4 regions of the Janthinobacterium sp. KBS0711 genome follow, and region 3 is predicted to be linked to each of the others. Evidence: predicted binding sites of a transcription regulator. Region 3 holds the regulator's gene; each other region holds the start of a gene.
The links. The regulator FNR, encoded in region 3, switches genes on or off when oxygen is low (the NO sensors DNR and NnrR bind a similar motif). The targets are predictions, from matches to a motif close to TTGATNNNNATCAA.
Positions count from the first base shown of each region.

Region 1: the regulator FNR is predicted to act here: its motif matches at 3,725-3,738, upstream of VM94_RS03770 (universal stress protein).
Region 2: the regulator FNR is predicted to act here: its motif matches at 2,636-2,649, upstream of VM94_RS16210 (KamA family radical SAM protein).
Region 4: the regulator FNR is predicted to act here: its motif matches at 1,997-2,010, upstream of VM94_RS13870 (OmpW/AlkL family protein).

Region 1 covers NZ_LBCO01000006.1:187,433-193,368, forward strand. The annotation lists gene VM94_RS03750 (phosphoglycolate phosphatase) at 1-533, opposite strand, end outside; gene rpe (ribulose-phosphate 3-epimerase) at 533-1,207, opposite strand; gene apaG (Co2+/Mg2+ efflux protein ApaG) at 1,374-1,748, shown strand; gene VM94_RS28675 (hypothetical protein) at 1,773-1,919, opposite strand; gene mltA (murein transglycosylase A) at 1,969-3,198, shown strand; gene VM94_RS03770 (universal stress protein) at 3,233-3,670, opposite strand; gene VM94_RS03775 (MFS transporter) at 3,808-5,109, opposite strand; gene VM94_RS03780 (enoyl-CoA hydratase) at 5,186-5,936, shown strand, end outside.
Region 2 covers NZ_LBCO01000024.1:799,147-806,940, forward strand. The annotation lists gene VM94_RS16205 (MFS transporter) at 1-1,128, opposite strand, end outside; gene VM94_RS16210 (KamA family radical SAM protein) at 1,131-2,495, opposite strand; gene VM94_RS16215 (cache domain-containing protein) at 2,778-3,236, shown strand; gene VM94_RS16220 (methyl-accepting chemotaxis protein) at 3,301-4,995, shown strand; gene VM94_RS16225 (DNA-3-methyladenine glycosylase) at 4,992-5,570, opposite strand; gene VM94_RS16230 (HDOD domain-containing protein) at 5,860-6,726, shown strand; partial or broken gene VM94_RS16235 (hypothetical protein) at 6,829-7,794, shown strand, end outside.
Region 3 covers NZ_LBCO01000004.1:61,577-69,370, forward strand. The annotation lists gene ccoP (cytochrome-c oxidase, cbb3-type subunit III) at 1-739, shown strand, start outside; gene ccoG (cytochrome c oxidase accessory protein CcoG) at 744-2,126, shown strand; gene VM94_RS00855 (FixH family protein) at 2,189-2,713, shown strand; gene fnr (fumarate/nitrate reduction transcriptional regulator Fnr) at 2,840-3,598, opposite strand; gene VM94_RS00865 (response regulator) at 3,838-6,912, shown strand; gene VM94_RS00870 (TOBE domain-containing protein) at 6,979-7,746, opposite strand; gene VM94_RS00875 (sulfate/molybdate ABC transporter ATP-binding protein) at 7,787-7,794, opposite strand, start outside.
Region 4 covers NZ_LBCO01000024.1:275,187-282,980, forward strand. The annotation lists gene VM94_RS13855 (MerR family transcriptional regulator) at 1-280, opposite strand, end outside; gene fur (ferric iron uptake transcriptional regulator) at 357-797, opposite strand; gene VM94_RS13865 (LysR family transcriptional regulator) at 1,033-1,929, shown strand; gene VM94_RS13870 (OmpW/AlkL family protein) at 2,076-2,693, shown strand; gene VM94_RS13875 (MetQ/NlpA family ABC transporter substrate-binding protein) at 2,771-3,598, opposite strand; gene VM94_RS13880 (methionine ABC transporter permease) at 3,631-4,305, opposite strand; gene VM94_RS13885 (methionine ABC transporter ATP-binding protein) at 4,298-5,107, opposite strand; gene VM94_RS13890 (YbaN family protein) at 5,432-5,890, opposite strand; gene VM94_RS13895 (YceI family protein) at 6,346-6,912, shown strand; gene VM94_RS13900 (NAD(P)/FAD-dependent oxidoreductase) at 7,162-7,794, opposite strand, start outside.

The DNA.
Region 1 (5,936 bases), on a different contig from region 3:
ACTTTGGCGGGCGCCAGGTCGAAGTCCGCGCACACTTGCAGCAGCGGCATCGGGTCCGGTTTTTTCCTGGGCAGCGAATCGCCGCCGTAGACGATCTCGAAATACCCATCGAGTTTCTTCTGCTTCAGCAGGGGCAGGGCGAAGGCGATTGGCTTGTTGGTCACGCAGGCGAGGCGCAAGCCCGCTGCCTTCATTGCCGCCAGCCCCGCTTCCACATCCGGATACAGGGTGCTGAACTGGCCATTGATGGCCAGGTAGTGGCGCTGGTAGCCGTCCATCGCCTGCTCGAAACGCTGTTCCACGCCGGCCGCATCGAAGTCGAGCGCCAGCACGGTGCGGATCAGGTTTTCCGAGCCCTTGCCGACCATCAGCTTGATGGCGTCGGCGCTGATGGGCGCCAGGTCCAGCTCGGCGCGCATGCCGTTGATGGCGACATGGAAATCGGGCACGGTGTCGAGCATCGTGCCATCGAGGTCGATGATGGCGGCGCGCACGCCGGCCAGTACGTGGTCTTTCACCGTGCCCGCTTGCATCAGGCGCCCTTGACGGCTGCCAGCTCGGCGCGCATGGCGTCGATGACGGCTTTGTAGTCGGGCTTGCCGAAGATGGCCGAACCGGCGACAAAGGTGTCGGCGCCGGCGGCGGCGGCAGCGGCGATGTTGTCGATCTTGATGCCGCCGTCGACTTCCAGCATGATGTCACGGCCCGATTCGTCGATCATGCGGCGCGCTTCGGCGATTTTCTTCAGCGCGTGCGGAATGAAGGACTGGCCGCCGAAGCCTGGATTGACGGACATGATCAGGATGATGTCGATCTTGTCCATCACGTGTTCCAGGTAGTGCAGCGGCGTGCCCGGGTTGAATACCAGGCCCGATTTGCAGCCATTGTCGCGGATCAGTTGCAAGGAACGGTCGACGTGATCCGACGCTTCCGGATGAAAGGTGATGATGTTCGCGCCAGCCTTGGCGAAATCCGGGATAATGCGATCGACAGGCTTGACCATCAGGTGCACGTCGATGGGCACTTGCACGTGCGGGCGGATCGCTTCGCACACCAGCGGGCCGATGGTCAGGTTCGGCACATAATGGTTATCCATCACGTCGAAGTGGATGATGTCGGCGCCGGCGGTAACGACGTTGCGCACTTCCTCGCCCAGGCGGGCAAAGTCGGCGGACAGGATGCTGGGAGCGATACGGAATGTAGTCATGGTGGAGTAGCCAAAGGATAGAAAATGCGAAGATGCGCTATTTTACGCTTGACGCCGCTACCATGCCTTATTGAAGCACGATGAAACACAGAATACGCATCGCGCGATGGTCTATGCGTCGCGCGCGACACACAATACGACTGGCAATGTCTGAATAGGAATGATGATGGCGACTTATGAATTTACGGTAACGGTCAAGACGCAATACCTGCCCGAGCAATCGGCACCGGACCAGGGGCGGCACGTGTTCAGCTACACGATCCGCGTCGTCAACACGGGCACGGCTGGCGCGCAGCTGATTTCGCGCCACTGGGTCATCACGGATGCGAACAACAAGGTGGAAGAGGTGCGCGGCCTGGGCGCCGTCGGTCACCAGCCGCTGCTGCAGCCGGGCGAGCAGTTCGAATACACGAGCGGCACCATGCTGGGCACGCCGCAAGGCTCGATGCACGGCGAGTATTTCTGCGTGGCCGAAGATGGCCATCAGTTCGAAGCGCCGATTCCCGAGTTCGTGCTGTCCGTGCCGCGCACCCTGCATTGATGCAACGCGGGGGCTTGCGCCCCCTTACTTCAGTTTTTCGGTGCTGTCCTGTTCTTCGCCGAGCTGCTTGCGTGCAGGCGGTGCGGGTTTTTTACCCGAATACATGGTCCACCAGACTATAAATGCCAGCAAGAAGAACGCTACCAGCGCCTCTATCATCAAGATCCACATACGCACCCCTATGTTATTTACCCGCAGCTTAGTATTTACCCGCCGTCTGTTGACACGCGGTAGTCTACCCGTTTCAGTCGGCGCCGTCGCGCTTGTCCTGTCCGCCTGTACTACGCCGCCGGCAGAGCCAGTCGCCGCGACTGGCAAGGCGCCGGCGATTGCCCCGACTGTCGTCAAGCCGGTTCCGGCCAAGCCGGCCGACGCCAAGGATGTCACGGATGCGGCAGCCCCCACCTTCGTGCCCGCCAAGTTTGCCGCCTTGCCTGGCTGGGCCCGCGACGACATGCGCGCCGCCTGGCCAGCGTTCATGGCCTCGTGCGGCGTGCTGGTCAAACGGCCGGACTGGAAGGAGTCGTGCACGATCGCGCGCCAGGTGAATGCCGACAGCGACAAGGCCATCCGCCTGTTTTTCGAGACCTTCTTTGTGCCCAATCAAGTCATCACGGCCGATGGCGCCAGCACCGGCTTGGTGACGGGTTATTACGAGCCGCTGTTGCACGGCGCGCGCAAGCGGGGCGGTCCATACCAGACGCCGCTGTACAAGGTGCCCGACGACCTGGTCACCGTCGACCTGGCCGGCGTGTATCCGGAACTGAAGAACATGCGCTTGCGTGGCAAGCTGGTCGGCAAGAAGGTGGTGCCGTACGCTACCCGTGCCGACATCGAGCGCGCCACGTCCGTCACGGGCAAGGAATTGCTGTGGGTGGATGACGAAGTCGAAGCCTTCTTCCTGCAAGTGCAGGGATCCGGGCGCGTGCAGCTGACCGATACGCAGGAAACCGTGCGCGTGGCATACGCGGATCAAAATGGCCATCCCTACAAATCGATCGGCCGCTACCTGGTCGACAAGGGCGAGCTGACCCTGAGCCAGGCGTCCGCGCAGGGCATCAAGGCGTGGATCGCCGGCCATCCTACGCGCAAGGATGAATTGTTCAACGCCAATCCCAGCTATGTGTTCTTTAAGGAAGAGCGCTTGCCTGATCCGAAAGTGGGGCCGAAGGGCGCGTTGGGCGTGCCGCTGACGCCGCAGCGCTCGGTGGCCATCGATTCGCGCTTTTTGCCGCTGGGTGCGCCCGTGTTTTTGGCCACCACGCAAGCCAATAGCGAGATTCCCATGCAGCGTCTGGTGATGGCGCAGGATACGGGCGGCGCCATTCGCGGGCCTATCCGTGTCGATTACTTCTTTGGTTTTGGCGCGGAAGCGGCCGAGAATGCGGGCCGCATGAAGCAGAGCGGCGCCGTGTGGGTGCTGTTGCCGAAGCAGGCGCCGGCGCGCTGAGATTCTCGCGGCGCCGGGCAGTTCGTGGTGTCGCTTAGCGCAGGACCATCACTGGCAATTGAGTGTGGGCCAGCACTTTTTGCGTTTCGCTGCCCACGAACAGTTTGTTCAAACCCTTGCGGCCGTGCGAGGCCATCAGGATGATGTCGCAATGGTAGGTTTGCGCCGCATTGACGATTTCATCGTGCGGGCTTGGCGACACGGCGACCACGCCTTCAAACGGCACGCCGGCGGCGCTTGCCGCTGCGCCGATCTTGTCGATCGCGCGTTGCGACGCTTCCTGCATCTGCTGTTCATACAGGCTGGCGTCGAGCACGATGCCGCCGTCCGCCATCGGCGAGAACGGGAACGGCTGCACCACGCTGATGGCGACCAGCTTGGCCTTGTTCAATTGGGCGAAGGCGAGGGCGGTCTCGGCGGCCTTGTCGGACAACGGCGAGCCGTCGGTGGGAAATAAGATGGTGTTAAACATAGCGTGCTCCTCAAGTGATGTAAGACAGCTTATGGATTTACATCAATTAAAACCTTGATGTAAATCAAACCTCACAGGCTTTGGCGTGAATAGTGTCGCCAAGGCAATCTTTCGCCAGTGTATTCCCGTTCATCGCTTCAGGTGCGCACGCTACGCAGCGGCGTGCCCCACACCATGGCCACCGTCAGCGCAATGCTGCCTGCCGCGATGCAAGCCAGGCCATTGCGTACGCCAAAATGTTCCGCTACCCAGCCGGCGGCCAGCGCGCCCAGCGGCGCCGTCGCCACCGTCAGGAAGCGCATGGTCGACGTCATGCGGCCCAGCATGGGGTCGGGCGTGACTTTCTGGCGCAAGCCCAGGTAGGGGATAAAGAACAGCATCACGCCGCAATCGAAAAAGAACATCAAGATGGCATAAGCCACGGCGCTGGCCGCTGCGCTGCCGAACAGCGCGGCGGGTATCGTTGGCGTCAGGGCAAAGCAGAGCGAAGTCGATGCCAGGCCGATCAGGATGGTGCGGCCGGCGCCATAGCGCTTCGTCAACGGTTTGACGATGAAGGCGCTGAGCAGCACGCCGGCGCCGCCCAGCATCTGCGTCATGCCCAGCACGCCAGGGCTCATGCCCAGGTCGCGTGTGGCGAACAGCACCGTCAAGGCCATGCTGGCGTAAAACAGGAAGTGCCAGATGCCGGCGCCCCAGGCCAGCGCGCGCAGCAGCGGCTCGCGCCAGACGAACAGCAAGCCGTCGGCGATGTCGCGCAAGGCGTGCTTGTCGGACGGTGCGGGACGCGGGTCGCGCACGCTCATGGCGCGCAGATTGAAAACGGAAACCAGATAGCCGCAGGCCGTGCACAGGATGGCGACGGGCGCCGACAGCACTTGCACCAGCACGCCGGCCAGGCCGGGACCGATCAGGCGCGAAGCTGATTCGGTGGCGGCAAATTTTGACTGCGCATCAATCAAGCCATCGCGGCCCACGAGGAAAGTCAGAAACACCTGTTCGGCGCCGCCACCGACGACGAAGCCCGTGCCGATGATGAAGCCCACTATATATAACCATGGCATCGACAGCACGCCGCACCAGTAGGCCACGGCCACGCTGGCCAGGGCCAGGCCGGACATGCTTTCGCTGAACAGCATGATCGGATGCTTGCTGCGCCGGTCCAGCAGTACGCCGACAGGCAAGCCGAAGAGGGCGAACGGCAGCGCCTGCAGCGCGACCAGCACGCCCATCTGTTCCGGCGTCGCATGCAGCAAGAGCACCGCGCACAGGGGCAGGGCCAGCGAGGTGATCTGGGCGCCGAAGCAATTGAGGCCATTGCTGAACCACAGGCGGCGGAAATTGACGCTGGCGGCGCTGCCGTCGCCGCGCAGGTAACGGGCGCAATACCGGAAGAGGGGAGAGAAAATATGCTGCTCGATAAAAAAGATCGGGCTCACAATAATAGCAGCGCACCTGCCGCGCCGTTGCCGTTAGCCGCTACAATCGTTGCACCGTTCATCGAGAGGAGACACTATGCAATACGAAGACCTGATCATCGACATCCAGGACAAAGTGGCGGTCATCCGCCTGAACCGCCCCAAGGCGCTGAATGCCTTGAATGAGAACATGATGAATGAGCTGGGCGACGCCTTGCTGAAGTTCGATGCGGATGACAATATCGGCTGCATCGTGCTCACGGGCAGCGAAAAAGCGTTTGCCGCCGGTGCCGATATCGCCGCCATGGCCGACTATACCTATCCAGACACCTATACCCAGGGCTACATCAGCCGCAACTGGGAGCATATCTTGCGCGTGCGCAAACCGGTGGTGGGCGCTGTGGCCGGCTATGCGCTCGGTGGCGGCTGTGAACTGGCCATGATGTGCGATTTCCTGATCGCCGCTGACAGCGCCAAGTTCGGCCAGCCGGAAATCAAGGTTGGCGTCACGCCAGGCGCGGGTGGCACGCAGCGTCTGCCGCGCGCCATCGGCAAGGCCAAGGCCATGGACCTGCTGCTGACGGCGCGCACCATCGATGCCGCCGAGGCGGAACGCATCGGCCTCGTGTCGCGCGTGGTGCCGGCCGATAAATTGCTGGAAGAAACCCTCGCCGCCGCCAAGAGCATCGCCGCCATGCCGACCTCGGTTGCCATGATGATCAAGGATTGCGTCAACCGCGCCTTTGAAACCACCTTGACCGATGGCGTCGCCTACGAGCGCCGTTTGTTCCAGGCCGCCTTCGGTACGCCGGCGCAAAAAGAAGGCATGCACGCTTTCCTGGAAAAGC
Region 2 (7,794 bases), on a different contig from region 3:
GTTCAGGGGCCAGCAGCCGAGGATCAGGCCAAAGCCCGCCTGCACCAGGAAGGCGCCCGTGAAAATGAGCAAATTCAGGCAGGTGGCCGCCCTGCCCGTCAGGCTGGCCGGCATGCTTTGCGCGACGATCGCATACTCGAGCCCCGTCACCGTGCCCAGCAAGGTAAACAGCACGGACAGCAATGGCAGGCTGGGCACCACATTGCACGCCATCGCCACTTGCACGGCGACAAACAGGACGATGCCGGCGCCCGCCACTTGCATCGGTTCAATCGCACGCCGCCCGGCCCATTCCGTCAGCATGCCCATGCCGATGGCGCCGAAGATGACGGCCGCCATGCCCAAGTACAACAAATACGCGACGTTGTCGTCGGACAAGCCGCCCACGTCGGCCAGCCAGCGGCCTATCCACAAGCCTTGCACGCCAAAGAACACCGTGTGCGGCAGCAGGATCAGTGCGATGGTGCGGCGAAAAGCGGGATCGCGGTACACGCTCCAGACGCTGACCTTGCTAACCTTGCTCGTGCCAGCGGCAGGCGCGGGCATGGCTGGCGACAGCAGGCGGATCAGCAGCCCGATGGCCAGCGCCGCCAGCGCCAAGCCCAGGAACACGCCGCGCCAATCCGTGTAGTGCAGAGCCAGTTTGACGGGCATGGTGGCCGTAGCCGCGCCCAGGCCGCCCACGGCGATCAGATAGCCATGCACGGAAGGCAGGCGCGATGGGGCGATGGCGCACGAGACCGCTTTCACGGCGGCCATGAAACAGCCACCCAGGCCCGCCCCCATCAAGGCGCGTGCCCACATCAGCTCGGCAAAGCTGTGGCCCCGGCTGAACAGCCACACGCCCAGGGCCGCCAGCGCCAGCAGCCACAGTTGCACCGTACGGGGGCCGTAGCGGTCGAGCGCCATGCCGATCGGTAGTTGCACCAGCGCAAAAGCGAGAAAAAAGGCGCTGGTGAGCAGGCCCAGCTGGGCTGGCGTGAGGGCGATGGCGCCCAGCAACTCGGCCGTCAGCACGGCATTGACGCCGCGCAGCAGGCACGACAGATAATGCCCGAGCGCGAACGGCAGGAACACCAGGCAAAACACGGCCACGCCGCAGCGGGAAGAAGCGCCGGCGCCGTGCATGCTCAGGCGGCCTGTGCCAGGCGGATGATTTTGTGCGGCACCTGGGGCACGGGTTCATCCGTTTCAAAGAAAAACTTGTCGTGGCCGAACGCGGGCTTCAAATGATCCAGCCACGTCGCTTCCGCATCGAATTTCGCATAAAACGGCCGGCGCACCCAGTCCGGGTTGCGCGCCTGCAAAAATTGCAGGGCAAACAGCTTTTCACCATGGATGGTGACGATACCGTCGATGACGACCTTGCCGGGAAAGGCGCTCATGGAAGGCCCACGCACCGTGCGCGACAGGCCCGACACCATCTGATAGGCGGCCTGGAAAATCTCGTGCGCCTTTGCCAAGGGCAACTCGAAATAGCCGCGCGGACCCGTGTCCCGTTCGACAAACATGTAATACGGAATCGCCCCCAGACGCGTGCCCGTCTGCCACAGCTCGGCCCAGCTTGCCGGGTCTTCGTTGATGTGACGGATCAGCGGCCCCTGCATGCGCAAGGTGGCGCCCGTGGAGACGATGCGTTTCACAGCTTGCTGGGCGATGTTCTGGCGCAACTCGACGGCATGGCTGTAATGGCCCATCACGGCCAGGTTCTTGCCCGCCTTGACGATGCGCTCGAACAGGCGCATCAAATCATCCGCATCGCGGTCGGACACGAAGCGCTGCGGCCAATACGCCACCGCCTTGGTGCCGATGCGAATGTTCTGGATATGTTCCAGGCCCGGCGCCAGCAGCGGCTCCAGGTAGGCGGCCAGTTGCCGCGTGTTCATGATCATCGGGTCGCCGCCCGTGATCAGCACGTCCGTCACCTCCGGATGCAGTTTCAGATAGGCTGCCAGCTCATGCGACTCGCGCGCATCGAACTTCATGTCGTCCATGCCGACGAACTGGGGCCAGCGGAAACAGAAAGTGCAATACGCGTGGCAGGTCTGGCCCGCGCTGGGGAAGAACAGCACCGTTTGCGCATATTTATGCTGCAGGCCCCGCACGGGCGCATCGTTGACTCGCGGCACGTTATGCGTCATCTGGCCGGCAGGATGGGGATTCATGCCCAGGCGCAAGCCATGCACATAGGCGTCGATGGCCGCCTTGTCCTGCTTGACCAGCACCAGGTCGCGCAAGTGCGCGTACTGCTCGGGCGGCAGCATGTCGCGGTGGGGAAAGACGAGGCGGTAGATGGGATCGTCAGGGATATTGTTCCAGTCGATCAGCTGATCGAGCACATATTCATTGGTGCGAAACGGCAAGACGTGCGACACCACCTGCACGGCTTCGCGCTGCTCTTCCGGCAGCCATTCCCACTGCCGCGCCTGCTGAATGGTTTGCCGTGTGTACGGCTTGAACTTGGGTGAAAACGGCTCGGTAATGAGTGCGGACACGATCGGCTCCTTGCCTGTAAATAGCGATAACTTTCATGAAATTGGCCCCATATCGGCCAATCCCAGCCTTTTTCTCCCGCATGCGAGACCACCTCGGCATGCTGTGAAAGTCATCATAGTTCTTGCCGTGCAGAACCAAATTGCTGCATATCAACAAGCCGTCGATACGTTGCAAGCTGCCTACAAGCAACACTTTAGTTTGTTCCATCGCAATCTGAGGCGGACTTCGGCGACGTAAATTACGACTTGGCAACACATCCCTCGATATCACAAGGAGCTTTCATGAAACGCTTATTCACGGGTAGCCTGCTGTGCCTGGCATTTGCCGGCGGCAACGTCAGCGCCGCGGTCGAACCAACGGAAAAGGACGCCATCGCCATGGCCGAACGGGGCGCCACCTTCATGAAGGCGCATGGCAAGGAAGAAATGATGAAGAAAATCACGGCAAAAGACCCCGATTTCGTGCAGGGTTCGCTGTATGTCGACATGCGCGACATCAAGACGGGCATCGTGCTGGCCCACCCCATCAATCCTTCCATCGTAGGCAAGGATCTGACGGACGTGCCCGATGCGAATGGCAAGAAATATCGCCGTGAAATCATCGAACTGGCGCAAAAGCAAGGCAAGGGCTGGGTCGACTACCAGTACAAGAATCCCACCAGCGGCAAGATCGAGCCGAAGACCACCTACATCCTGCGCGTCAACGATGTGGTGCTGGAAGCGGGCATCTACAAAAAATAAGACAGGGGCGGCGCGCACGCCGCGCGCCGCCTGCGGTTGGAACAGCCATAGCCAGGAGGCAAGCATGCTCAATCAATTACGCATCGGACCAAAATTATTGCTGGCGCCCACCCTGGTCTTGCTGCTGCTGATACTCAGCTCGAGCGGCGCCTGGTATGGCATGGTGCGGCAAAATGCCTCGCTGGAAAACATGGTGCGGGTACGCATCACGCATTTGAAGGCGGCCGCCGACGTACTAGGCGAGGCCAGGCAGGTGCACGGCAATATGTACCAGTTGCTGTCGTGGACGAATGGCAGCTTCGCCAAGGCCCGCCTCGATACGCTGGAGCAACAGATCAAGGCGCGCCATGCGGCCATCGGCACTCAGCTGGCCACGCTGCGTACCACGGCCACGGGCGCCGAGCGCACCCTCGTCGATGCGGCCATCACGGCCCTGGCCGGCTATCGCAAGGCCGTGCTGGAAACCATGGAAATGGCGCAGATGGACCAGTCGATCGCCACCAATTCCATGCTCAAGGCGGAAACCCAATTCGTCCAGTTCAATACGCAGCTGACGCAGCTGTCTGCCCTGGAAACAACCCTCAGCAACGAGGCCCATGCGACGGCCAGCGCCGAGTTTCGCAGCCTCGGCTGGAGCTTGCTGCTGACGGTGCTGCTATCGATCCTCGTTTCCATCGTCGTGACCATGCTGGTACGCCGCGCCATGCTGGCAGAGATCCGCGGCATCGCCGACGCCGTGCAAGACCTGGCGGCGGGCAAGCTGACAGCCGGCGCGCCCAAGCAGGGCAATGACGAAATCGCCGCCACCTCGCGCGTGCTGGATCAGACCATCGCCCACCTGAACCAGACCTTGCGCACCATCATGGACGCCGTGCAATCGATCGACACGGCCTCGCGGGAAATTGCCACCGGTAATCTGGATTTGTCGGCGCGCACGGAAATGCAGGCCAGTTCGCTGGAAGAAACGTCGAGCGCCATGGAAGCGCTGACGCAAGCCGTCAATGACAATGCCGACAACGCCCAGCTGGCTTGCGAGCTGGCGGGGCAAGCCTCCACCCTGGCCGTGCAAGGGGGCATGTCGATGCAGCAGGCGGTAACGACGATGGCGACGATACGCGCCAATTCGCGCCAGATCGTGGATATTATCGGCGTGATCGATGGCATTTCCTTCCAGACCAATATCCTTGCGCTGAATGCGGCGGTGGAAGCGGCGCGCGCGGGCGAGCAAGGCCGCGGCTTTGCCGTCGTGGCGTCCGAAGTGCGCACCCTGGCGCAGCGCTCGGCCCAGGCCGCCAGGGAAATCAAGACCCTGATCGCCACCTCCGTCACCACCATCGATGGCGGCAGCGTGGCCGTGCAGCAAGCGGGCGACAGCATGGGCGCCATCGTGGCCTCGGTGCAGCAAGTCAATGCAATCATCCAGCGCGTGAAAGAGGCCAGCGCGGAGCAGGCGTCGGGTATCACGGAAGTAAATCAGGCCGTCACGCAAATGGATGACGTCACCCAGCAAAATGCGGCCCTGGTGGAGCAGGCAGCGGCGGCGGCGGCCAGTTTGCAGGACCAGGCCGTCAAATTGTCGGCGGCCGTGGCCGTGTTTACCCTCGGCCCGCTGGCGCCCGCGCAGCCCGCATCGCCTGACGAGGAAGCGTTCCGGCATCCGGCCAGTGCGCAGCAGGAGCGGCGCGCACTGCACAGCCCGCTGCGCGGCATGCCCGGCTTGCACGGCGCAAACACGGCGCCACAGCGCCGGCGCAGCTAGGCAGTTGGCATGCGCATCGGCTTGCTCAGGTAGCGCGAACCAGCCAGCACGAAGCGCCACGGCGTGTCCATCGCCTTGGAAATACCGATGCGCGGGCCTGCGTGCACCATCACCTCTTCCTCGCGCGCCAGCAGCATGAATGGCGGCGCATCGAGCGCCAGCCGGTTATGCATATGCGTGACACCGAGCGCCTGGCACACCTTGCCCGGCCCCGAGCACAGCAGCCGCGCATCTTCGACGCCGCGCCGTTCGCGCATGGCATCGAGTCCCACGAGCGGCTCGATCGCGCGGATCAGCACGCCCGCACCATGGCCCGCTTCGCGGCACACAAAGTTCAGGCACCAGTGGATGCCGTACGAACGGTAGACATAGGCGTGCGCGGGCGGACCGAACATGGCCGCATTGCGCGGCGTCATGCCGCCATACGTGTGCGAGGCAGGGTCGAGCCGGTCATACGCTTCCGTTTCCACGATGCGCCCGCCCACGCCGTCGACCAGCACGGTCACGCCGATCAGCTGGCGCGCCACGCTGCTGGAATCGTCCGCAAAATCGATACCCGCGAGGATTTTTTTCATCCGGCAATTGTACCGCCGTGCATCCCGCCGCACACCTTGCCCGGCCTTGAAAACAAATAAAACTTGCTCTTTTCATCATGAACATCTTCATGGGCAGCGTCGTAAAATGAGGAAAATCGGGGCTGGAGCAGGCCAAAACAGGGATTTTTGCGACAATATATTGCAGAGATGAACTATTGCCATGCATAAACAGCGATAATCGTCGGGCACTGCGCCAGACGCTCATGAAGCGGGCAGCGGCAGCGCGCACAGAATAAGCACCGGGCACAAAAATGATGATGAAAGCGTGATGATGAGAGCGGCAGCGCAAAAGCAGGTAGTGCAGGAAGATCCGGTCGACGCCTTGATGCGTTCCATCCGTATCCCGCCGCGTCCCAGCCTGCTGGTCGACTTGCAGCGCGAACTGGCGGAACAGGACCCGTCGCCGCGCCGCATCGCGCGCATCATCGCCGACGATGTCGGCATGTCCGGCGCTTTGCTGAAACTGGCCAACTCGCCGTTCTATGGCGCCGCGCGCAAGGCCAAGTCCGTCGAGCAAGGTATCAACTTTCTCGGCATCAACCAGTGCAGCGCCATGATGACGGGCTTGCTGGCACGCCAGGCGCTGGAAGCGGAAGGCGTGGAACTGACCAACTTCTGGGATGTATCGGCCAAGCGCGCACGCGCCTTGGTATTTACCTCGCGCAAGCTGCGCATCGCCCCGCCCGACATCGCCCACACCTTCGGCCTGTTCTGCGATATCGGCGTGCCCCTGCTGATGAACCGTTTTCCCGACTACGTCAACACGTATGCGGCGGCGGCCAACGATGCGCAGAATTGCTTTACGGCACTGGAGGACGCGCGCCACCAGACCAACCACGCGGCCATCGGCTGCTTGCTGGCGCGCAACTGGGGCCTGTCCTCCGATGTCTCCTGGGCGATTTTGCACCACCACGACTACACGGTGCTGGCCGACCCGTCCACGGACGACGCCATCCGCTCGCTCGTCGCCCTGTCCTTGCTGGCCGAAAAGGGCATTCAGCGCTACCATGGCAACAGTACTTCGCTCGAGTGGGACAAGGGCGGCGAACTTGCCTGCCAGCATCTCGGCCTGTCGCAGGAAGAAGCCGCCGACTTGCTCGACGAATTGCACGAGATGTTCGATACCGACCATTGAGGTACGGGGCGGCTGCGTCCCCCTGTATCATTCGCCCGGCGTGAGGCAAGCAGCCTCGACGCCCGTTCGCCTGACTTTTACCCTGATAACCAATTGATCGCCATGCCCAAAAATAAGCGCCCTGTCCCCCGTAAATCCGCCAACACGCCAGAAGACAAGGACGAGTCCGTCACGCGCATGCTGTGCACGATGGCCCTGAACCTGGCGGAGCAGGAAGACAGCGAATCGCAGGGCACGGTGCTGGCCGAGCAAGCCGTCGAGTTCGGCCGCCTGATCCGCAAGGCCTTGAATCAAAAGAAGGATGAAATCCTGTACGACGCCATCGAGCGTTCGAAATACGAAGACGTGGGCGCCTACCAGTACCTGCGCAGCCATATCGAGGAAGCGGCCGCCATTTCCGTGATCCGCCGCGAGAATGCGCCGGCTATGGAAATCAACGCCTTCGTCGTGCCCCTGCTGGTGCAAAGCACGGGCGGCCTGAAGGAAGCGGACAGCTTCCAGGACCAGGACGCGTTCGAAGCGCTGGTAAAAAGTTTCCAGCAGGCAGAACTGGAAAGCGCCAAGGCCAAGGTGGTCCTGATGAGCCATGCCTACGACCTCGACGAAATCGACCGCATCACCTATAGCCACCTGCACGAGATGGTGCGCGATGCCTATAGCTCGATGACGGACAAGAAGATCGTCGCTACGCCGGGCCTGGAAAACAGCATCGTCGGCTGGAGCGAGACGGCTTTCGGCCCGCAGGACACGGCCGTCGAACTGCGCTTCCTGCTGGGCTTTGCCTTGAAACGCGTGGACGACCCGTTCTATGCGGAACCGAAGGACGAAGCGGCGCTTGACGCCTGGTTCGACGCGCGCATGGCCCGCTACCAGCAGTGGACGACGGAAGTGGGCGAGCTCGTCAAACGTTGCCTGGCGCCAGCCGGCAGCGCCCTGGAAGTGAGCTTCCTCTACCAGGATTTGTTCCACGGCGGCAAGGAACAAGGCATGAGCGAGTACGCGATGCTGCAGATGATGTCCGGCATCAACCATGCACTGGCGGAAAACAAGGTGGACGCGGCCGACGTC
Region 3 (7,794 bases):
GCCGCGCTGGTGGATGTGGCTGTTCTACATCACCATCGTCTTCGCGCTGGCCTACCTGTTCCTGTACCCGGGCCTGGGCACCTATGCCGGCAGCCTGGGCTGGAAATCGACGGGCCAGTACGAGGAAGAGCTGAAGAAGGCGGAAGCCGACTACGGTCCCCTGTTCAACAAGTACCTGAGCCAGGACTTGAAGACGGTGGCGGCCGATCCGCAGGCGCAAGCGATCGGCCAGCGCCTGTTCCTGACCTACTGCGCGCAATGCCACGGTTCGGATGCGCGCGGCAACAAGGGCTTTCCCAACCTGACGGACAAGGACTGGCTGTATGGCGGCGATCCCGACATCATCAAGACCACCATCATGCACGGCCGCAATGGGCAGATGCCGCCGATGGGCGCCGCGCTGGGTTCCGAAAAGGATGTCGAGAACGTGGCCCATTACGTGCTGAGCCTGTCCGGTTCCACGTCGGACCCCGTCAAGTCCGTGCTGGGCAAGGCCAAGTTCGGCGCCTGCATGGCCTGTCACGGCGCCGACGCGAAGGGCAACCAGATGCTCGGTGCGCCCAACCTGACGGACAAGATCTGGCTGTACGGCGGCAGCGCCGATACCATCATGGAAACCGTGCGCAAGGGTCGCAACAACACCATGCCGGCCTTCAGCGACTTCCTCGGCGAATCCAAGGTACACGTGCTGTCGGCGTATGTCTGGAGCCTGTCGAATCCCCAGACGCCCGTGAAATGATGTAATGGAACCTCAAGTCATCAAGATGTATGCGGCCCGCGAGCAAATCTACCCTCGCGAGGCCAAAGGACGCTACGCTACCTGGCGATGGGTATGCGTATGGCTTACCCAGCTCGCGTTCTACGGCTTGCCGTGGTTGACCTGGAATGGCAGGCAAGCCCTGCTGTTCGATTTGACCACGCGCAAGTTCTACATTTTCGGCGTCGTGCTGTGGCCCCAGGATTTCATCTACCTGGCGGCCCTGCTGATCATCTGTGCGTATCTGCTGTTCCTCGTCACGGCCATTGCCGGGCGGGTGTGGTGCGGGTTCTCTTGCCCGCAAACGGTGTACACGGAAATCTTCCTGTGGGTCGAACGCCGCATCGAGGGCACGCGCAGCGCGCGCATGGCCCTCGACAAGCAGGGCCCCTCCGTGCGCAAGGCCTTCAAGAAGACGGCCAAGCACCTGGTCTGGGGCGCCATCGCCCTGTGGACGGGCTTTACCTTTGTCGGCTACTTCACGCCGATCAAGGAACTGGCGCGCGAGGTGACCACCCTCAATTTCGGTCCCTGGGAATGGTTCTGGGTCTTGTTCTACAGCCTGGCAACCTACGGCAACGCGGGCTGGCTGCGCGAGCAGGTGTGCAAATACATGTGCCCCTACGCGCGCTTCCAGAGCGCCATGTTCGACCAGGACACCCTGATCATCACCTACGATGCCAAGCGCGGCGAACCACGCGGCGCGATGAGCAAGAAGGCCGGCAACAACGACAAGCTGGGCGACTGCATCGATTGCACCCTGTGCGTGCAGGTGTGTCCGACCGGCATCGATATCCGCAACGGCCTGCAGTATGAATGCATCGGCTGCGCCGCCTGCGTCGATGCCTGCAATACCGTGATGGACAAGGTCGAGCGGCCGCGTGGCCTGATACGCTACAGCACCGACCATGCGATGGAAAACAACTTCAATTCGAAGCAGATCCGCCAGCGCGCCATGCGCCCGCGCGTGCTGATCTACACGTCCATCCTGGCCCTGATCATCATCGCCGTGTGTACTTCGCTGGCCCTGCGCACGCCGCTGAAAATGGACGTGATCCGCGACCGCGGTTCGATGGGACGCGAAGTGGAAGACGGCATGATCGAAAACGTCTATCGTTTGCAGATCATGAACACCTCCGAGCAAACCCAGCATTTCAAAATCAGCGCATCCGGCTTGCCGGGCCTGACCTTGCTGACGCGCGAAGAAGTGACCTTGCAGCCGACGGAAACGCTGGGCTGGCCGATCCGCCTGCGCGTGCCGCACGGCGTCGGCGAGAAAGGGTCGAACAAGATTGCGATCGAATTGCACTCGTTGGACGACCCGTCGCTGCATGTGCGCGAAAGCGCGGTCTTCATCGTGCCGCGCTAATGCAGGAAGGCCGGTCCCCGCATGGGGGCTGGCCGTATACACAGAAACACAGGAGAAATACCATGTCCGACAGTCTGAAACTGCAACCTCCCGTTGCCCCGTGGTACAAGCATCGCTGGCCATGGCTGCTGATGATCGGTCCCGGCCTGTCCGTGGTCGTCGGCAGCTTCATGGGCTATATCGCGTTTACGCAGCCCGACGCACTGGTGGTGGGCGATTATTACAAGCAGGGCAAGGCGATCAACCAGGATTTGAAGCGCGACACGATCGCCAGCAACCTGGCGATGGATACGACCCTGTCGTATGACGTCGCTGCAGCGCGCCTCAGCGGTTCCGTGCACAGCTTCGGCAAGGCGTACCAGGGGCCGCTGCAGCTGCACCTGGCGCATGCGACCCTGCCGGAAAAGGATATCAAGCTGCTGGTGCAGCCCGATGCGGCCGGCAATTTCTCGGTAGCGCTGCCGATGCTCGAGCGCAGCCGCTGGCAGGTGCTGGTGGAAAACGACAAACGCGAGTGGCGCCTGTCCGGCATCTGGACCTGGCCCGTGCAACGCAGCATCGCGCTGCACGCGGATGAAGAGCTATAACGTACAGCGCCGGGAAAAAACCGTAGCGAGCGGCAGTGATTTGTGGCTGAGAAGCGCAGCTGTGCTAGAGCACAGCGAGCATCGCAGGCCGCAAAGCGCGACGCGCAGTAGGTTTTGACGGTGCTGTTATTTGCAGACGTCCGTGCCGGCTGTAATGGCCTTCAATTTCGCCGGCTGCAGGATCTCGATCTCGCGGTTCGAGACACGCAGCCAGCCTTCCTTCTTGAATTTCGACAATAAACGGCTGACGCTTTCGATGGTCAGGCCCAGGTAGTTGCCGATTTCCTCGCGCGACATGCGCAGCTGGAATTTGCTGCTCGAATAGCCGCGCGCCTCGTAGCGCGACGCCAGGTTGACGATGAAGGCGGCAAAGCGCTGCGTCGCCTGCATATTGCCCAGCAAGAGCATCACGCTTTGCTCGCGCGTGATTTCCTGGCTCATCATGCGGTGGAAATGACGGAGCAGGGTCGGCATATTGCCCAGTAATTGTTCCAGGCTGGAAAACGGGATTTCACACACTTCGCTGTCTTCCAGCGCCACCGCATTACAGTGGTGGCGGTCGGCGCTGATGGCGTCCATGCCCAGCAGTTCGCCGGCCATCTGGAAACCCGTCACCTGCTCTTCGCCGCCCGGATTGATCTGGTACGTCTTGAAGTGCCCCAGGCGGATCGCGTACAGGTTCTGGAACGAGTCGCCGATGCGGAACAGCGAGGCGCCGCGCACGATCTTGCGGCGGCGGCCGATGATCTGGTCCAGCCTGTCCATGTCGCCCACATCGAGGCCCATCGGCAGGCACAATTGATGCATGCTGCACGTCGAGCATCGCGCTCGCAACGCTTCCACGTTCACTGTGGGCAAGGTTGGAGTGAGTAGCGCTTCAGTCATGTCGGTACCTTTAAGAAAGTGCAACAACAAGTTTACTGCATACCGGGTTGCCGTGTGCCAATTTCACCGTAATTTCGGCGAATAAACGACGTCCAGCCTTTAATTATATGGCAACATCGTCAAAAGCCCATGCGGAGAGGGCAATTTGCGTGGCGGCGCTTGCCAAGCTGGGGTATTGATAGGAAAATTCCTGACAGCATTATCTGCCGCCTGTGCCGCACGGTACTGAAAAGGAAATCATGAAGCCTCTCGGCATCAAAGCAAAAGTCGCGCTGGCTACCAGCCTGACCTCGATCGCCATGATCGCCCTGGTCACCATGATCCAGGTGCAGCACATGCGCGACGATTTCACCCGCGTCCTGCTGAGCCAGCAATCATCGCTGATCACCCGCACCGCCGCCGAACTCGACGACAAGCTGGGCATGCTGCTGCAGATCGTCACCCTGACGGCACGGCAGCAGCCGCCGGAACTGATCGGCCAGCCCGTCCAATTGCGCGACTACTATTCGCGCCGCTCGATGCTGGTGCTGTTCGACGACGTGCTGGTGCTCGACGCGCACGGCGCCGTCGTGGCCGACATGCCGGAAGTGGCGGGACGCGCCGGCATCAACGTCGCCGAGCGCGAGTATTTCCAGACCGTGCTGCGCACGCGCCAGCCCATGATCACCGAGCCGATGCTGGGCAAATCGAGCGGCATGCCCATCGTGCAGATGGTCGCGCCCATACTCGCCGCCGATGGCCAGGTGGCCGGCGTGTTGATCGGCGTGCTGCGCCTGTACAAGGACAACCTGCTGGGCCGCCTGCGTTCGGAAAAGATCGGCAAGAGCGGCTATTACTTCATCCTCACGCGCGGCGCCGTGCCGCGCTATGTGCTGCACCCCGACACCAGCCGTTTGCTGCAGCCGCGCCTGCCGAACGCCAACCTGACGACCACCCAGCTGCTGAAGGACGATGGCGAAGGCACCATGGTCAGCACCAACAGCCGCGGCATCACGGCCGTCAACAGCTTCAAGCGCCTGAAATCGGTGAACTGGCTGCTGGCCGCCTCGCTGCCCCTCGACGACGCCTTCGAACCGTTCGACGGCGTGCTGTACCGGCTGGTGCTGTGGAGCATCCTCGCCTCGCTGCTGGCCGCAGCCGTTCTGGGCTGGGTCACCGTGCGCCTGCTCTCGCCGCTGGTGCGCCTGCGCGACACCCTGCAGGCGCTGCGCACCAGCGGCAGCCGCTTCACCCCCGTGCCGGTGCAGCAGCGCGACGAGATCGGCGAGCTGACGGAAGCGTTCAACGGCCTGATGAGCGAACGCGACCGGCTGCAGCAGGAACTCGAATCGCGCGCGGCGGAGCTGGAACAGGAACGCGACCGGGCCGAGGCGGCCAACCGCGCGAAGAGCGACTTCGTGGCCAACATGAGCCATGAAATCCGCACGCCCCTCAATGCCGTGCTGGGCATGGTGTATTTGCTGGGCAATACCAAGCTCGACACGGAACAGCGCAAGTACCTGACCATGGTGCGCGTGGCGGGCCAGTCGCTGCTGGGGATCCTCAACGACGTGCTCGATTATTCGAAGATCGAGGCGCGCCGCATGGAATTGTCGCCCGTCGAATTCGACCTCGACGAGGTCATGAACACGCTGGCCACGACCATGACGATGAATGCGGGCGAAAAGGAGCTGGAACTGGCGATTGCCGTCGAGCCCGACGTGCCGCGCCGCCTCGTGGGCGACGCCCAGCGGCTGCAGCAGATTCTCGTCAACCTGGCCGGCAACGCCATCAAGTTTACCGAGAGCGGCGAAGTGGTGGTGGCCGTCAGCCTGGCCGAGAAAGACAACGGCCGCGCCTGGCTGCGCTTCGAAGTGCGCGACACGGGCATCGGCATGACGGAGTTGCAGCAACAGCAGCTGTTTGCCGCGTTTTCGCAGGGCGACCAGAGCATCACGCGGCGCTTCGGCGGCACGGGCCTGGGCCTGGCCATCAGCAAGCAGCTGATCCACATGATGGGCGGCGACATCGCCGTCGCCAGCAGCGAAGGCAAGGGCAGCCGCTTCTGGTTCAGCGTGCCGTTCGACATGCTGGCGCAGCCGGCCGAAACGCGGCGCACGCCCACCCTGGGCCAGCTGCGCCTGCTGGTGGCCGACGACAACCGCACCACGCGCGAACTGATCGTCAAGCTGATCGAGGCGTGGGGCTGGCTGGCCGACGAAGTGGACTCCGGCTTTGCCGCCATCGAACTGTACCGCGAACGCCTGGCGCAGCAGCAGCCGTACGACGTGGTGCTGGCCGACTGGCACATGCCCGTGATGGACGGCCTGGCCACGGCCAAGGCCATCCGTCAGGCAGCCAGCGGCCAGCGCCAGCCCATCGTGGTGATGGTCAACGCCTTCGCCCGCAACCACCTGGAGGAAATCTCCAGCGCGGCCGAGGCCGACGTCGTGCTGATGAAGCCGATCACGGGCTCGAGCCTGTTCGATGCCCTGCACCAGGCGCTGATCGCCAAGAACGACGGCGGCGAGCAGCGCATCCTGCACCAGCCGCTGGGCACGGAACTGGCCGGCGTGCATTTCCTGCTGGTGGAAGACAACCATTTGAACCAGGCCGTGGCGCGCGGCATCCTCGAACACATGGGCGCCACCCTCGACGTGGTGGGCGACGGCTTGCAAGCGGTGGAACGGCTGCGCACGGAAGCGCTGCGCTACGACATCGTGCTGATGGACATGCAGATGCCCGTCATGGACGGCTTCAGCGCCACCCACATCATCCGCACGGAACTGCGCTTGAGCCTGCCCGTGATCGCCATGACGGCCGGCGTGCTGGCGTCCGAGCGCGAGCGCTGCATGACGGCCGGCATCAGCGATTTCATCGCCAAGCCCGTGGTGGTGGAAGAGATGATGGAAGTGATCCTGCGCCACCTGCCCAAGCGCCCGCCAGTGCAGACGGCCGGGCCGGCGCCCGTTGCCGACGAGGAAGTGTTTTCCATGGCGCCGCTGATGCGCGTGATGGGACGCGATGCGAAGGGGCGCGGCGTGCTGCGGCGCATGGTGGAAGACGCGCTGAACAAGGGCATGACGCCCGTGCGCGACGCCGAAACAGCGTTGCAGGCGGGCCGCCACAGCGACGTGGCGCGCATCCTGCACAGCGTGCGCGGCTCCGTCGGCACCCTGGGCACGAAACGCCTGATCCGCGCCGCGTTCGCCACCGAGGAAGCCATCGACGCGGGCCGCCTCGACGAGGTGCCGGCGCTGCTGACGCAGACGGGACAGGAGCTGGAGCAGGCGCTGGCGGCGGCGGCCGATTGGTTGTCCAGGCTGAAGGATTAAGCCTGCAACGTAAAACTGGGGTCAGACCCGCCGGGTCTGACCCCAGAACCTGGTCAGCGTCGCCGCTTACGCCGGCACGCCCAGAATCACGCTGGACGCTTTAAATATTGCCGTCACCTTGCTGCCGATCTCAATGCCCAGCTCGGTGCTGCTCTGGTTCGTGATGATGGCGGCGATCGTGCCGCCTCGTGGCAGGTCCAGCACCACTTCCGTATTGACGGCGCCCGTCTGCACGCGCGTCACCAGCCCGGCCAGCTGGTTGCGCGCGGAAAAGCGCGCGCCAGCGCTATCGGCCACGAGGATGATGGACGAGGCCTTGATCAGCGCAAACGCTTCCGCGCCCGGCACCAGGCCCAGGCTGGCGCTGCTGCCTTGCGTGACAATGGCGACGATATGCTGGCCGCCCGGCAATTCCAGGGTGACTTCATCGTTGACGGCGCCTTGTTTCAGTTCGGCCACCTTGCCCAGGAATTGATTGCGTGCCGTGGTTTTCATGGCCATTCTCCGTATGAGTAAAAGATCGTCGGCGATGCCTTCGGCCTGGCTGCCCAGCTGGCGCAGGTAGCGCGCATGCTCGCGCTCGATGATGCGGAAATTGTCGACCAGCTGGCGTCCCCGCTGCGTCAGGCGCGTGCCGCCGCCGCCCTTGCCGCCCGTCAAGCGCTCGACCAGCGGCTCGCCGGCCAGGTTGTTCATCGCGTCGATGGCATCCCAGGCCGCCTTGTAGCTCATCTTCACAAGCTTGGCCGCCTGCGTGATGGAGCCGCATTCGGCGATGGCGCCCAGCAATTCCACCCGACCGGCGCCGCCCAGGTGCTCGCCGCCCACCGTCATCCATACCGAGCCTTGCAGGCCGATTTCCGCTGCCGCCGATTTATCCAA
Region 4 (7,794 bases), on a different contig from region 3:
GGCGGGCGATATCCTGCTGCACCTGTGCGCGCTTGGCGGCGATGTGCTGCGACAGGGCGGCCCAGTCGGTATCGTCGCCGGCCAGGACGGGCAGCAGTTCGGCCAGGCGGAAGCCCAGGACCTGCGCCTGGCGTATCAGCTTGACTTGCGCCAGGTCTTGCTGCGTGTAGACTCTGTAGGCGCCCGAGCGGCGCACGTCACCCAACAAGCCCAGCGCTTCATAGTGGCGCAAGGCCTTGGGCGAGGTGCCCGCCAGGCGGGCGATTTCTCCGATGTACATGGCTTTCCTTTGTCGAGAACTGCTGCGCACGCAGTGTAGCGCAGGCGGGCCGCCTGGCGCTAGATTGCGCGCTGCCTCAGGACGCTTTGCGCGGCGGGACTTTCTTGGCCGTACATTCGGCGCAGGTGCCGTACAGCGACAGCGCGTGCTCGTGCAGCACGAAGCCCCGCTCGGCGGCGATCTCGTTCTGGCGCAGTTCGATGCCTTCGTCGACGAATTCATCGACCTTGCCGCAACCCGTGCAGACCAGGTGGTCGTGGTGCTGGCCTTCGTTCAATTCGAAGACGGCGTGGCCCGATTCGAAGTGGCGGCGAAACAGAATGCCCGCTTCGGCAAACTGCATCAGCACGCGGTAGATGGTGGCCAGGCCCACGTCGATTTTTTCGGCCAGCAAGAGTTTGTAGACATCGTCCGCACTCAGGTGCTTGATCGTGCCTTCTTGAAACAGCTGCAGAATCCGCAAGCGGGGGATGGTGACTTTCAATCCCGATTCACGCAGTTCCCTCAATATATCCATGTCTCCCATTCCTTTTTGTAGTCGCCTAGCGAGGTCATTCATTATATCGCAAATGATAATCATTACTATTCTCACTTGTATCGTGTGAACTGGAAATAGTATGCTGGCCAGCTGGCCTGCAATCCAGTGACATCGGTGCAAGGTCCGATTGCGTTGCACGCATCTTCCGTCGGTATTGCAAAATCAAGAGCGATATCGCTACACTGTGCAGCAAGCAATAACAATGGGGCAGGGCATGGACCGATTTGATGCGATGCGCATCTTTACGCGCATCGTCGAGTTGCGCAGTTTCACGCAGGCGGCGCATGACCTCGGCTATCCGAAGGCCACCGTCACGCATGCGATCAAGCAACTCGAAGCGCGGCTGCGCGTGCGCTTGCTGCAGAGGACCACGCGGCAAGTGACGCCCACGCCCGATGGCGAGGCGTATTACCAGCGCTGCGTGCGCCTGCTGGCGGACCTGGAAGAAACGGAAGCCGTGTTTTCCTCAGTGGCGCAGCAGCCGGCCGGCAAGCTGCGCATCGACTTGCATGCGACCCTGGCCATGCATTTCGTCATGCCCGTGCTGGACCAGTTCTGCACCCGTTATCCCTTGATCGAGCTGGAAATCGGCATGGGCGACCGCCTCGTCGACCTGGTGCGCGAAGGCGTCGATTGCGTGCTGCGCGTGGGCGAATTGAGTGATTCGTCGATGGTGGCGCGCCGGGTGGCGCTGCTCGAACAGCTTACCTGCGCCAGTCCCGCCTACCTGGCCGCGCACGGCACGCCGGAAAATCTGGCGCAGCTCGATGGCCACCGCGCCGTCAATTTCTTTTCCGCCCAGACGGGCAAGGTCTGGCCCTTCGATTTCAAGGTAGATGGCCAGCGGCACAGCGTGGCCTTGCCGGGCACGGTGTCCGTCAATAACGCGGATGCGTACCACGCCTGCTGCCGCGCGGGCATGGGCCTGATCCAGGCGCCCCGTTATCACCTTGAGCGGGCCCTGGACGCGGGCGAGCTGGTGGAAGTGCTGCGGGACTTGCGTCCCGACCCGCTGCCCGTGTCCGTGCTGTATCCCCATCACCGGCAACTGTCGCCGCGCGTGCGCGTGTTTGCCGACTGGGTCGCCGGCCTGTTTGCCGAAGCGAATTGACGCGCTGCCGCATTTTCTTGACCTGGGCAAAGGAAAAAATCCCTCTATTGATGCCATCTAGCACTATTTGATGTGGATCAAAGTTTTTGTTGCACTGCACTCTTAGACTTCGCAGCGTTACTTAACGACAAAAAGAGGGAACTAGAATGAAAAAGTCCGCAACTACAGCAGCAATCGTCCTGGCCGCCATCGGCGCATTCGCCAGCAACGCAATGGCACAGGAAGGCCCATGGCTGGTCCGTGCGCGCGCCGTGCACATCGATCCGGCCGATAAATCTGCTCCTGTTGGTGGCGTCGGCGCATCCGACCGTTTGACGGTCAGCAGCAAGACGATTCCTGAAATCGATATTTCGTACTTCTTCACCCCCAATATCGCCGCCGAGCTGATCCTGACCTACCCGCAAAAGCATGACGTCAAGCTCGACGGCAACAATATCGGTACCTTCAAGCACTTGCCGCCGACCCTGTCGTTGCAATACCACTTCATGCCGGAAAAACAGTTCAGCCCATACGTGGGTGCCGGCATCAACTACACGAATATCTCGGACGTGAAATTGCTGAACGGCGCCGGCCGCCTGGAGCACGACAGCTGGGGTTACTCGCTGCAAGCCGGTGTCGACTACAAGCTGGATAAAAATTGGTCCTTGAACTTGGACATCAAGAAAGTACAGATCCGCAGCGACGTCTTCATCGGTGGCGCCAAGGCCAGCGAAGTCAAGGTCGATCCTATCCTGATCGGCGTCGGCGTCGGCTACCGCTTCTAAGTGTTGGCATGTCCGCGTAGCGCGGGCGAAAAAAAAGGACGGCAACAGCCGTCCTTTTTACGTTTCAAGCGTACCGTTTATTTTTTCAGCGTTTTTTCCAGCGCCAGCTGGTAATCCGTTTTTTCATAGCCGGCCAGGTATTTGTTCGTCGCGTCGAGGAATGCGCGCGAGCGGTAGGCCGCTTCCAGATCCTTGACCCATGGCTTGGCCTTGTCGGCCGTGCGGATGGCGACCAGGTTGATGTAGCTGTCCGAGATCTTTTCCACGGCGAGGGCCGAGGTCAGCTTCATGCCGGCGGCCAGGGCGAAGTTGCCGTTGACGAAAGCGTAATCGGCGTCCGCCAGCGAACGTGGCAGCTGCGCCGCTTCCAGCGGCACCAGTTTCAGCTTCTTCGGGTTTTCCAGCACGTCGCGTTCGGACGCGCGCAGCGGATCGACGTTCGGTTTGAGCTTGATCCAGCCCATTTTGGCCAGCATCACCAGCGCGCGCGCCTGGTTGGTCGGGTCGTTCGGCATGGTGATGGTGGCGCCGTTCTTCACGTCGGCCAGCGTTTTCTGCTTGCCGCCGTACAGGCCGATCGGCATGGTCGGCACGGTGATCAGGGGGCTCAATGGCAGCTTGTTATCGGTGGCGAACTTGGTCAGATACACGATGTGCTGGAACACGTTGGCGTCCAGCGAGCCTTCGGCCAGCGCGTAGTTCGGCTGCACGTAGTCGTTGAATTCCACGATCTTGACCTTGTAGCCCTGTTTTTCCAGGATAGGCTTGATGCCCAGCTTCAGCTGGTCCGAATACGGGCCGGAGCTGGTGCCGATGACGAGTTCTTTTGGGTCCTTGGCGTGGGCGGCGGTGGCGAAGGCCAGGCTGGTTGCGGCCAGGAGCAGGGTGCGGCGAATGTGGTTCATGCTTTTCCTTGTACTGAAATACTGAAGATGAATTAACGTTTGTCGAGGCGCTTGGCGATGCGCGTGCCGGCGAACTGGATGGTTTGCACCAGCACGATCAGGATGGCCACGGTGGCGACCATGATGTCCGTCTCGAAGCGGTAGTAGCCGTAGCGGATGGCCAGGTCGCCGATGCCGCCGCCGCCCACCACGCCGGCCACGGCCGAATACGACAGGAAGCTGATCGACAGCACGGTCAGGGCCAGCACGAGGCCGGAACGCGCTTCGACCAGCAGCACGCGGAAGATGATCTGCATTTCCGACGCGCCCATGGCGTGCGCCGCCTCGATCACGCCGCGCGGCACTTCGCGCAGGTTCTGTTCCACCAGGCGCGCCAGGTAGGGGATAGCGGCGAACGACAGCGGCACGCTGGCCGCCAGCGGGCCGATCGACGTGCCTGCGATGATGCGCGTAAACGGCGTCAGGGCGACCAGCAAAATGATGAAGGGGAAGCTGCGCACGGTATTCACCAGCCAGCCGAGGATCGTCGACAGCGGACGGTTTTCCAGCGACTGGCCTTCCGAGACGAGGAACAGCAGGATGCCCAGCGGGCCGCCGATCAGGATGGCGGCCGTGAGACCAATGCCCAGCATGGTCATGGTCTGGCCCAGCGCCACCCAGATTTCCGGCAGCAGGTTGATGACGTTATTGATCGATTCTTCAAACATGTGTTGCATCCTTCCATGCGGTGGCTTCAAACGCCTCGGTGCCGTAATAAGCCAGCTCGCGTCCCAGCGCCGTCTTGCGCGGGGTGGCCGTGTCGCTCAGATCGAATTGTTCGGCGATGGCGCCGTTTTCCACGACGGCCACGCGGTTGCAGATGGCGCCCAGCACCGACAGCTCATGGCTGACGATGACGATGGTCACACCCAGGCGCGCATTGATGTCGCGCAGGGTGTCGAGCAGGGCGCGCGTCGTTTCCGCGTCCAGCGCGGACGTCGGCTCGTCGCACAGCAGCACGTCGGGGTGGCTGGCCAAGGCGCGGGCGATGGCCACGCGCTGCTTCTGCCCGCCGGATAATTGCGCCGGATAGCTGTGCAGCTTGTCGGACAGGCCGACCAGCGCCAGGCATTCCTCGACTCTGGCGGCGATCTGCTCGCGCTTGGTCGTGCCATGGATTTTCAGGGGGAAGGCGACGTTGTCGAAGACGCTGGCATTCTGCAGCAGATTGAATTGCTGGAAAATCATGCCGATATTCTGGCGCGCGTCGCGCAATTCGCTCTTGCCCAGGCGGGTCAGTTCGCGCCCGGCCACGGTAATGGTGCCGCTGTCGGGACGCTCGAGCAGGTTAATCAGGCGCAGCAGGGTCGATTTGCCGGCGCCGCTCTTGCCGATCAGGCCGAAAATATCACCGGGATAGACTTCCAGCGTGACCGATTTGACCGCGTGGAATTGTTCGCCTTTGGGCAGCGCAAAAGTCTTGTTCGCGCCATCGATGCGAATCACCGGCGTGCGGTGTGATGTGGTCATGCAGTGTTTCCTTTTTTATTGGACCGTGACAGGCGCGCTTGCAGGGGCCAAATCGCCCAGCCTGTTACGTCGGTTGCGTAGTATACCTCCGATCGTGTTATTACTCCTACGACAGAATCTTGCTTTGAATATGCAAATAATGTCTATGCGCCTGTTTGTTGGTTGAAAAAGCGGGAAAGCGGCGTTCTTGCCGAATTTAATCACGTGGACGGGCGCGAAGGAGCCGCATCTTGGTGAAAAGTTCGCCGTGCCCTGCGGACGCATCGCGGTGCTTTTATGTGCAGTTCAGCTCACTTGCCGTTTTCTGGATGCGGGTGCGGCGGTTTACTGCCCGTCATTGCCCTCTTCTGGGGCAGATTCTGCCCCGCTGGCGGCAGGGCCTTCGGGACGCCGCAACAGGTAGACGAGGACGGCGATTTCCATGGCACCCACCATGGCGATGACCCACCACGGCGGGTGGCCCAGGCACATGGCGACAAAGCCGATGGCCATGCCCAGGCAAGCCATGGCCTTGCCGCGCCGCGAGACGGCGCGGTGTTCGCGCCACTGGCGTAGCGACGGGCCGAAGCGGGGATGATGCAGCAGCCAGTGCTCGAGGCGCGGCGAGGCGCGGCTGAAGCAGGCCAGGGCAAGGATCAGGAAAATCGTCGTCGGCATGACGGGCAGCATGGCGCCGATGATCCCCAGCAGCACCATCAGGGCACCGGCAGCCGTCCAGGCCCAGCGGCGCAGGCGTACGCCGTGCGCTTCGCACAGTGGCACCTGGGCGTGCGGCTCCCGCATCAGGCGAGGGCGCCGGCGGTCAGGCCCTGGCTGGATGGCGGGCAATTGGTGAGCTGAGCGTTCAAAGTATTCGTATCGTGGCGGGTGGCCGTCATGTTTTTTCTGTGCTGTGTTCTGCTCTATTATGGATGAATCAAGGCGGCGCTGCATGCTGGCCAGGGCCGCGATGATAACCATTTCACAGGATAATAACAAGAATCATTCTCATTTGATGAGCTGATAACGCTGGATATTTTTGGCAATGCAGACAATAATCGGCAGCAGAAGACGCTGTCATGGACACCATTACCGTTACTATCGATTTTTTCGATGCTAACTAGGTATATTTTCCGTTTTACATCGATCTTCATGCCATGCATAATCTGTTGCAACTGAAGCCAGACAATCAGCCGCAGCGCTTCCCGCCTGCAGCTGCTTGCGGTTTTGACATCCTCCACTCCTATCAGGAATCCATCATGAAAAAACTGCTCGCTTTTATCGCCGCCGCCGGCTTCTCGCTGTCCGCTTTTGCCGCTCCAGAAGTCTATGTCATCGATGGCAGCCACACTTTCCCCCGTTTCGAGTACACCCACATGGGCTTCTCGACGCAGCAAAGCCGTTTCAATAACACCACCGGCAAGGTCACCCTGGACCGCGCCGCCAAGACGGGCGCCGTCGAAGTGCTGATCGACACCAAGTCCGTCGACACGGGTTCGACCCTGTTCAACTCGCACATCCAGGGCGAAGATTTCCTCGACACGGCCAAGTTCCCGGTCGCCACCTACAAGTCGACCAAGTTCAATTTCGACGGCGACAAGCTGGCCTCCGTCGACGGCAACCTGACCCTGAAAGGCGTGACCAAGCCAGTGACCCTGACCGTCACCTCGTTCACCTGCGCACCGCACCCGATGCTGAAGAAAGACGCTTGCGGCGCCAACGCCACGGCCAAGATCAAGCGCTCGGAATTCAACGCCGGCAAATATGCGCCAGCTGTCAGCGATGACGTGACGTTGACGTTTGCTATCGAAGCGATCAAGCAGTAATTGTCGGATGCATGACGAAAAAAATGGCGGCGGACTTCGGTCCGCCGCCATTTTTTCGTGTGTATTCCGGCATGCGCCAACATTGTGTCGGATTACGCGCTTGCGCGCTAATCCGACCTACGTGGTTTTGCAGGTGCCGCAAGAAGCGGCGGGCCCAAAACCACCGCTTTTTCGACAGTAGGTCGGATTAGCGCGGCAACGCCGCGCGTAATCCGACATAAGCCGACATGCGCCAGGCATGCAAGACGATCACGCCAGGTGATGCACCTCCTGCTGCCCATATATGGGCGTGTTCAAGCCTTCCATGCGCGCCTTCAGCTGCAGCGACAGGTATTGGGAATAGTGGCGCGACTGGTGCAGGTTACCGCCGTGGAACCACAGCGCCTGCTGCTGCGTGGGTTTCCACATATTGCGCTGCTCGCCTTCCCACGGGCCAGGATCCTTGGTCGTGCTTGACCCGAGTCCCCACACCTTGCCCACCTTGTTCGCCACCTCGGGCGAGATCAGGTCCGCCGCCCAGCCATTCATGGAGCCGTAGCCGGTGGCGTACACCACCAGGTCGGCCGGCAGTTCCGTGCCGTCCGACAGCACGATGGAATGGGCTTTCAATTCCTGCACGCCGACGCCGCTTTTCAGCTTGATCTTGCCTTCGGCGACCAGCTCGGAGGCGCCCACGTCGATGTAGTAGCCGGAGCCGCGGCGCAGGTATTTCATGAACAGGCCGGAATCGTCGTCGCCGAAATCGAGCATGAAGCCCCGTTCTTCCAGGCGCGCGTAAAAGTCCGCATCGCGCTCGCGGATGGCCTTGAAGACGGGCTTCTGGAAGTCGGCCAGGATTTTGTACGGGATCGAGGCGAACGTCAGGTCGGCCTTGGCCGTCGT